Regions from separate parts of the Rhodobacter sp. JA431 genome, predicted to be linked through region 1. Evidence: riboswitches for the same ligand, from Rfam matches in the RefSeq annotation. Region 1 holds a riboswitch; the other holds the start of a gene.
What was found. Region 1 has a riboswitch for cobalamin ahead of CRO18_RS05590 (energy-coupling factor ABC transporter permease). Riboswitches for the same ligand answer to the same signal wherever they lie in the genome.

Region 1 (4,410 bases):
CCGAGCCCTCGGCCAAAGCGGTGGCAAGCGCGGGATCGGGGCAGCCGATGCGGGCCAGATCGGCAGCATATTCGGCCGCGGGATACGCATCGCGCTGGAAGGGCGTTTCAACGTCATTCGCGACGCGGATGTTGCGGCCATGCCGGGCATTGCCGCCGAGCCGTTCCGGCGGCGCGGCATCGACCACCAGCACCGCGGCCCCGACCTGACGCGCTTCTATCGCCGCGCAGAGCCCAGCAAGCCCCGCGCCGACCACCAGCACAGAGGTATGAGAGGGCAAATCGGCGGGCGTGGGCGTGTGGGTCATGGCCGGGCTAGAGTAGCGCAAGGAACGGGGCGGGCAAGCGTGGTCGCGCGGGGCTCACCGCTTTGCCCAGCCCTGCATCAGCGCCTCAAACGCCGCGCGGGTGCGGGGAAGCGCGGCGGTTGGATCGAGCAGCCCCAAATCCCGCGCGCGCAGGGCGAGGTCATACAAAAGCGGCGGGGCAAGCCCCACTTGGGTGAGTGCTGCACGGTCGCTCAAAATATCACTGGCCACGCCCTGCCCCACCACTTGGCCCGCACGGAAAAGCGCGACCCGGCTCGCCAAAGCACAGGCCAGCTCCACGTCATGGGTGGAAAACACAAGCGTCATGCCGCGCGCCATCAGCCCTTGCAACAGCGCGATCAGCTGCGCCGAGCCCGCCTCATCAAGCCCCGCCGTGGGTTCATCCAGCAAAAGCACTTCGGGGCGCATCGCCACCGCACCCGCAATCGCCACGCGCCGTTTTTGCCCGCCCGAAAGCATATGCGTGGGTCGGTCGCGCAGATCAGAGATCGACAGCATTTCAAGCGCTTCTTCAACCCGCGCGCGGGCCTCCGCCGCGCTCAGCCCAAGGTTCAGCGGGCCGAAGGAGACATCTTCAAACACCGTCGCGGCGAAAAGCTGATCATCGGCATCTTGCAACACAAGCGCGACGCGGCGACGCCATTCGGTGAGCGCCTTGCGGGAATAGCCGACCGGAGCGCCCCCCAACAGCACCTGCCCGCTTTGCGGGCGCAAACTGCCGTTAAGGTGCAGCAACAGCGTGGATTTGCCAGCACCATTCGGGCCCAAAATCGCGAGGCTTTCGCCCGCCGCGACAGAGAGGCTCAGCCCATCCAGCGCCGTCACATCGCCCGGAAAGGCGTAGCGCAAAGCCTCGGCAGACAGGATGGCGGTCACAGCAGCATCCCCAACATGGCAACAGCGGCTTGCGCGGCCAAGATCGCGCCCAAGCTCGCCCAAGAGGCGCTCGCGCGGTCGCTTAGCACCCGCATCTCCCCTTGCCAGCCGCGCGCGGCCAGCCCGACCTCAAGCCGCCGCGCCCGTGCCATCGCGCGCGGCAAAAGGGCGGCGATCACTTGGCCGGTGGAGCGCAGCCAGCGCGCGCGGGTGGAATGGCCCAAACGGGCGCGTTGCGCCACGGTCATGACGGCGGCCTCTTCGGCGAGAATGAAGACGAAGCGATACATCAAAAGCGCAATTTCAACGATTTCAGACGGCAGGCCGACCCGGCGCAACCCGGCGACAAGATCGGCGGCGGGCGTGGTGGTGGCAAGGAAAATCAAGCAGGTGGTGGCGGCCAGCGCGCGCAGTACCAAAAGCACGGCCTCTTGCGCGCCCTCCGGCGCAAGGCCAATGCCCTCGGGGCCAAGTTGCACCAAAAGAACAAGCGATCCGGGGATCAAAAAGCCCAAGGGCAGCGCGGCAATGGCGAGCCAAAGCTTAAACGACACCCGTGCCAGCCCAAAGGTGACGGCGAGCATCGCCGCCGTCACGAAAACGGCCCCCGGCCACGGGGGCAAGGTCACCGCCAAGATCAAAAAGCCAAGGCCGATCAGTGCCTTCTCTGCCAAGGGGCGGTTGCGCCAGCGCCCCGTAGAGGCGATCCGGTCAAGAGAGGCAATCGACATTCAGGCTGTTTCCGTTCTTCACGCGGCGTCGCTGACGGCGCGCCCTTCCGGCTTTTGCGTGGTTTTGGCGCGTTCATGCCGACGGCCAACGACATAGCCAATGACAAACGCGCCAATCGCCGCTTGCAGGGCGAAAAGCAGGCTTTCGATTTCGCCGCTGGGCGGTTCCCAAAGCGGGTTCGCCCAAGGCACGAAACCGGGGTTTTCTGCCTCAATCAATTCAGCAGCAGCCCCATCGGCCCCGCCAAATTCGCCGCCCATCAAAAGCGGCACAACCGCCAAAACGACAACGGCCAACAACAGCCACAAGGTCCGGTTCTTGCCCATCAGCGCGCCTCCCCGGCCAAGATGCGCAGCTTTTGATCATCGGGCACTTTGCCCGCCAGCGCATCCATCACGATCACGGTCAGCAAGCCTTCGACAATGGCGAGCGGCACTTGCGTGAAGGCAAAGATCGAGCCGAATTTCACGGCCGCCCCGATAAAGCCAGAGACCGGGTCCGGATAGGCCAACGCCAGCTGCAGCGCGGTGGTGACATAGGTGGCCAAATCGCCCAGCATCGCCGCGAAGAAGACGCTGAAAGCGACCGAGAGGCCCACGCCCCGGCCCAGCTTCCAAATCCCCCAAGCAACCCAAGGGCCGACAATCGCCATCGAAAACGCATTGGCACCCAGCGTGGTCAGCCCGCCATGCGCCAAAAGAAGCGCTTGGAACAACAGCACAATCACACCCAAAACCGCCATCACCGAGGGGCCAAAGATAATCGCGCCAAGCCCGGTGCCGGTTGGGTGCGAACACGAGCCCGTCACCGAGGGGATTTTCAGCGCCGAAAGCACAAAGGCAAAAGCGCCAGAGGCAGCCAGCGTCATCCGCGCCTCAGGCCGCTCGGCCACGATTTTGCGAATTTTCAACGCCCCCGCGACAAAAAACGGGGCGGAAACCGCATACCATCCAATGGCATGGGAAGCGGGGAGATACCCCTCCATAATATGCATGTAAAACGTCCTTCCACTTCAGACGCGCCGCTTTTCGAAGGCCGGGGGCACCCCGCCCCGGGAAGGCTTGCGACGCTCGAGCGATGGCAGGTCTCCTGACTTGCGGGTCACGGAACCGGTCACCTTCCCGACTGGTGCTCCCCGTGGACAGGGCAGTCAGTGGCATACGACCGGGTCTCGCCGCTCACAGTTGCGGGGGCAGTCACGGATTTGGCCCCTGATGGGTAATCCTCACCGTGTTCCCTATTAATCCCATCCCGTTGGGAACCATCGGGGGAAGTATCCCCCCTGTCACCAAACTGTCAACCCTTGCGCCTGCGTCAAAGGCTGCGGCGCATCAGGTAAATATCCATGACCCAACCGTGGGTTGCACGCAGGGCCGCGCGGGTGGCCAGAATTTGCTCCGTCACCTCGGCCAAAGGCCCCGCCACCAGCACCTCTTCGGGCATCGCGACACAGCCGCCCCACCAGATCGAAATGCCCTGCGGATCAAGGCTTTGGAACGAACATTCGCCATCGAGCATCACCACAACCGTATCGGCGGCAGCGGGCCAGCCGTGGTCGCGGATTTGCCGCCCGGTGGTGATGACAAAGGGCGCGCCAATGTCATTCAGCGGGATCGCATGAGCTGCACAAAGCGCCTGAATCGCAGTAATGCCGGGAATGACCTTGGTGGTCAGCGCGATGCGTTTTTCCAGCCGCGCGGCGATGCGCAAGGTGCTGTCATAAAGCGCCGGGTCCCCCCAAACCAAAAGCGCGACTTTGCCATTTAGATCAGGGCATTGCGCGGTGATCTGGACAAGCCACGCCTCCGCAATCGCATCATGCCAATCATCCACGCCTTTGCGGTAAGACGGGTTTGCTGCATCGCGCACGGGCAGGTCGAACTCCACCACTTTGGTGGCGAGGTTGGTGATATGGGTGGCACAAATCGCGCGGCGCAGGCCCGCAAGGTCGGATTTGTCGGCCCCTTTAAGCGGGATCAAGATCAGATCGGCGGCATTCATCGCGGCAATCGCTTGCAGCGTGACATGGGCCGGATTGCCGGTGCCGATGCCAATCAGCGTAAGCTCGATCATCTTAGCCCTCCGGGTCGTAAAGCGGGCCGTAAAGGATCAGCGCGGGGTGGTTTGAGCGTGCCTCGGCCAGCTCCGCCGCAAGCTTGGCGATGGTGGAGCGGTGCAGGCTTTGTTCGGGGTGCCCCACGGCTTCGGCCAAAAGCGTGGGCGTGTCCGGCGAAAGCCCATGCGCGACCAAATCTGCCGCGAGCTTTGGGAAGGTGCGCTTGCCCATAAAGACAACCGTGGTCGCCGCCGGGTCGGCCAAAGCCGCCCAATTGAGCGTTTCGGGCAGATCCCCCGTCACATCGGCGCCGGTCACAAATTGCACCCGCCGCGCGGTGAGGCGGCGCGTGAGCGGCATCCCCGCCGCCGCCGCCGCCGCACAGGCCGAAGGCACACCGGGGATGATTTCATAAGAG
Region 2 (4,410 bases), on a different contig from region 1:
GGATGCAGGCGGGCGGTTTTGCGGGGGGCTTTTTTGCGATCTATGTGCCGTCCCCCGTTTCGCATGATTTTGCGGAGGTCATGACGCAGATGGACAACCCGCCCTATGCGCTGCCGCTGCCCGATTTGATTGATTTTGAAGGCGGTCTTCCGGTGGCTTTTGCGGCGGCGGGGCATCTTTTGTGGATGGAGCGCGCCGCGAAGGGCGCGTTCCGGCTGTGCCACACGTCGGGGGAGATTCGCGCCGCGATGGCCGAGGGGGTCATTGCGGGCCTGATGCATATGGAAGGGGCCGAGGCGATTGATGAAGACCTTGATGCGCTGCACAGTTTCCATGCGATGGGGCTGCGCTCGCTCGGCCCGGTCTGGTCGCGGCCCACGATCTTTGGTCACGGCGTGCCGTTTTGCTTCCCCTCCTCGCCCGATACTGGGCCGGGGCTGACGGAGGCAGGCAAGCGGCTTGTCAAAGAATGCAATGCGCTCAAAGTTTTGGTGGATTTAAGCCATCTCAACGAAAAAGGCTTTGACGATGTGGCGCGGCTTTCTGATGCGCCGCTGGTCGCCACCCATTCCAATGCCCATGCAATCTGCCCCTCGTCGCGCAACTTGACCGATCGGCAGTTGAAGATGATCCGTGAAAGCCGCGGCATGGTTGGGGTGAATTACGCGGTCAACTTCCTCAATGAAGATGGGTTGAAGGCGGCGGATCGCGGCTGGGTACCCACCTTGCGCCACCTTGATTACCTGCTCGAACGGCTGGGCGAGGATCATGTGGGCCTTGGCTCCGATTTTGATGGGGCCGATGTGGCCGAGGTTCTGGGCGATGTGGCGGGGCTGCAAGGGCTGATTGGCGCAATGCGCGAACATGGCTATGGCGAAGAACTGATCGCCAAAATCGCCCATGAAAACTGGCTTGGCGTGTTGGAGCGCACCTTCGGCGCGTGATCTGCGGCACCCTGTCGTGTGGCGCAGCCGCCCGCATGCGCCACACTGCATCGAAGCGATGGAGGGCAGGATGGACAAGATTGGTGTGATCGGGCTGGGCCGGATGGGCGCAGCCATTGCCGAACGGTTGGCGGGGCAGGGCGGCACGGTTTGTGGCTGGACCCGCAGTGGCCGCGCGGTGGAGGGCGTGCCCTTTGCCGCGACCTTGGCCGATCTGGTGGCGCAAAGCACGGTTTTGGTGCTGAGCCTTTATGACGATGCCGCCGTGGGCGCGGTGCTGGATGCTTTGCTTGATGTGCCGCTGGAGGGGCGGTTGATCATCGACACGAGCACCGCGAACCCGCAAGTGTTGCAGGCCCGCGCCGCTGCGCTGGCGGCCAAAGGTGCGCGCGCGGTGGATGCGCCAATTTCGGGCGGGCCGGAACTGGTGCGCGCGGGCAATTGCGGCATTTTCATTGGCGGCACAGAGGCGGATGCCGAGTCCGCGCGCGCGGTGCTGACGCCGCTTTCCGCGCGCATCTTCCACACCGGGCCTTTGGGCGCGGGGCTGGTGATGAAAGTGATCAATAACGGGATGTTGCAAGCCTATTGGGCGGGCCTTGCCGATATGATGCCGCTTGCGCGCCGCGCCGGCCTGCCGCTGGAAACGGTGCTGAATATCTTGGCGGGTGGCCCCGCAGGCATGCCCGCTTTGCGCGATCGTCTTCCCAAAGTGCTGGGAGAAGATGAGGCTGTGGGCTTTCCGGCCCGTGGCGTTTTCAAAGACAACGCGCTTTTCCGCGCGATTGTGCAGGCGCATGGGCTAACGGCCCCTACGCTTGAACGGCTGGCAGCGGAGCAAGAGGCCGCCACAGAAACCGGGGTGATCGACCAAGACCTCGCCCGTCTGATCTGGCTCGCCTATGACCGCGGCGCGGAGAATCTGTCGCAGCCGTGAACGCTTGACTGAAACGGTAAATTATTATCCCTTGTGTGCGTTCAAGTTCCGGTGGGAGCCGGATGAAAAGGGAACACGGAACGGCCCCAAGCCGAAGCCGTGGCTGCCCCCGCAACTGTGAGCGGTGAGCGACATCGACATGCCACTGGGCAATGCCCCGGGAAGGCCGATGAAGCGACGACCCGTGAGCCAGGAGACCTGCTTGAGCGATCACCCTTTCCGGGCGCGGGGCGTGCCATGGAAGCGGCTTGATCCGCAGTGGTGACATGTCGCCGTCTGCGGGTTTTTTCCCCGCAGCATTCGCATTGCAGGCCCTTGGCCTGCGCTTGTCATGTCGGGCCGTTGGGGGCCCGGGGGGAATGGTCTATGACGTTCTATCCAGCGCTTCGGCGCTTTCTTTGCGTATCCACCTGCCTAAGCTTGCCGGGGCTTGCGGTGGCGCAAGACTTTATGATGCTTGATGATATTTTGGTGCGCGCCAATTTGGAGGCGACCGACCCGGACCGTTCGGGCAGCACGGTGCATGTGGCAACGGGCGAAGATTTGGCCACGGCGCCTTACACGCGACTTGGTGCAGCGCTGGCGCAAATGCCGGGGCTCAGCTTCAAATCCAACGGCCCGGCGGGAACGGCTTCGACCATCACTTTGCGCGGCGCGCCGGCGCAATATGTGCCTGTTTTGCTGGATGGGATCGAGATGGGTGATCCCGCCGCGGGCAAGGGCGATTTTGACTTTGGCACTTTGGGGGTGGCAGGGATTGACCGGGTCGAAGTGCTAACCGGCGCGCAATCGGCGCTTTACGGGTCAAACGCGGTCGGCGGCGTGATCAACCTGACAAGCTTCCGCGCGCAAGAGCTTGGCACTGCGCAGCGCTTTGCGGTGGAATACGGCAGCTATGCCACGCAAAAGATCAGCTATGCCTATGCGGCCAAAACCGAACGGGGTGAGGTTTCGGTTACGCTGTCGCATCTGTCTTCAAACGGCTTTTCCGCCAAGGAGGAAAACGACGGGAATTTTGAGCCCGATGGCTTCCGTGCGAACCGGATTGGCTTCTTTGGGCAATATCAGGTGACCGATGCGGTGACGGTGGGGCTCAATGGCTTTTTTGAAGACAGCCGGGGCGAGAATGATGTCTGGTCGGGCGATACCGCAGCCAATATCGGCCAAGATTACACCGACCGCCGCGCCACCGGGTTGCGCGCTTTTACCGAAATCACCGCAGGCGCTTTCGACCATAAGATCGAGGCGAGCTATTACCGATCAGACCGGCAAAGCTATTCTTACGGGGCAACAGCCCCTTCGGATTTTGACGGCAAACGGGTGAAACTGTCTTACACGGGGGCGGCCGATCTCGGCGCCTCTGCACGGGTGATCTTTGGGGCGGATCGCAAGCGGGAGTCGGTGGAAGGCGAGGGCAGCGTCACCACTTTGGGCGTGTTTTCTGAGTTGAACTGGGCGGTGAGCGACCGGGCGGACCTTTCGGCCACGCTGCGCCATGACGACCATGAAACTTATGGCGGTTTCACCTCGGCGCGGCTCTCTGGTGTTTATCGACTGCAAGAAGATCTGCTGTTGCGGGCTTCGCTTGGCAATGGCTTCCGCGCGCCCTCGCTTTATGAGCTTTACGGCCCCTATGGCGATGCGGCGATGGCGGTTGAAAAAAGCACCAGCGCCGAGCTTGGGGTCGAAAAACGCTGGGGAGAGGCGGCCAGCCTGCGCGCGACGGCGTTTTGGCTTGAGGCAAAAAACCTGATTGGGTTTGACTATGCCGCGACCTCTTGCGGGCAGGCTTTTGGTTGCTATGCGCAAGTGCCCGGCACCACCCGGCGCAGCGGACTAGAGCTTGAGGCCGAGGCGGCGGTGACGGAGCGGCTCACGCTCAAGGGCAATTACACCTATATCCAAAGCGCGGGCACAGGCATGGCGGCCAATGCTTGGGCGGGCGTTGCGCGCCATGATCTGAACCTGAGTGCCGAAATGGCGCTGACGCCGGATTGGACCGGGCTTCTTACGGTCGAACGGGTGATCGACCGGCCCGGAACGCTGGCCAATTACACCGTCGCCAACGCAGGCGTCCGCTATGACTTTGGCGCCGGGAAACAGGCTTACCTGCATATCGAAAACCTCTTCGACGAAGAATATCAAACGATTAGCGGCTATGGCGCCTCGGATCGGGCGGTGTATGTGGGTTTCCGTGCGCAGTTCTAGTTTGGCTTTGATGCTGGCGGCGGGGCTCGCCGCCAGTGTTCCCGCTTGGGCAGAGCCTGCGCCTGCGCGCGTGGTCTCCATCAACCTGTGCACCGATCAATTGGCGATGCTTTTGGCTGCGCCGGGGCAATTGCGCTCGGTCACGATGCTGGCGCGCGATCCCTCTGTTTCGGTGCTGGCCGAGCTGGCGCAGGGCTACAAGGTGAACCACGGCAAGGCGGAAGAGATCTATCTGGACCGCCCCGATCTGGTGCTGGCGGGGCGGTATACGGCGCAAACCACCGTCAACATGCTGCGCGATCTGGGTATCCGGGTGGAGAT

Region 2: linked by a shared signal. The riboswitch ahead of CRO18_RS08620 (TonB-dependent siderophore receptor) and the one ahead of CRO18_RS05590 (energy-coupling factor ABC transporter permease) in region 1 are both predicted to bind cobalamin.

The regions. Positions count from the first base shown of each region.
Region 1 covers NZ_OBMP01000002.1:391,821-396,230, forward strand. Annotated here, with positions in the region: gene tcuA (FAD-dependent tricarballylate dehydrogenase TcuA) at 1-307, opposite strand, end outside; gene CRO18_RS05575 (energy-coupling factor ABC transporter ATP-binding protein) at 362-1,204, opposite strand; gene cbiQ (cobalt ECF transporter T component CbiQ) at 1,201-1,935, opposite strand; gene CRO18_RS05585 (energy-coupling factor ABC transporter substrate-binding protein) at 1,954-2,262, opposite strand; gene CRO18_RS05590 (energy-coupling factor ABC transporter permease) at 2,262-2,930, opposite strand; cobalamin riboswitch at 2,998-3,217, opposite strand; gene cobF (precorrin-6A synthase (deacetylating)) at 3,251-4,009, opposite strand; gene cobA (uroporphyrinogen-III C-methyltransferase) at 4,011-4,410, opposite strand, start outside.
Region 2 covers NZ_OBMP01000003.1:365,953-370,362, forward strand. Annotated here, with positions in the region: gene CRO18_RS08610 (dipeptidase) at 1-944, shown strand, start outside; gene CRO18_RS08615 (NAD(P)-dependent oxidoreductase) at 1,015-1,881, shown strand; cobalamin riboswitch at 1,908-2,102, shown strand; gene CRO18_RS08620 (TonB-dependent siderophore receptor) at 2,248-4,089, shown strand; gene CRO18_RS08625 (ABC transporter substrate-binding protein) at 4,064-4,410, shown strand, end outside.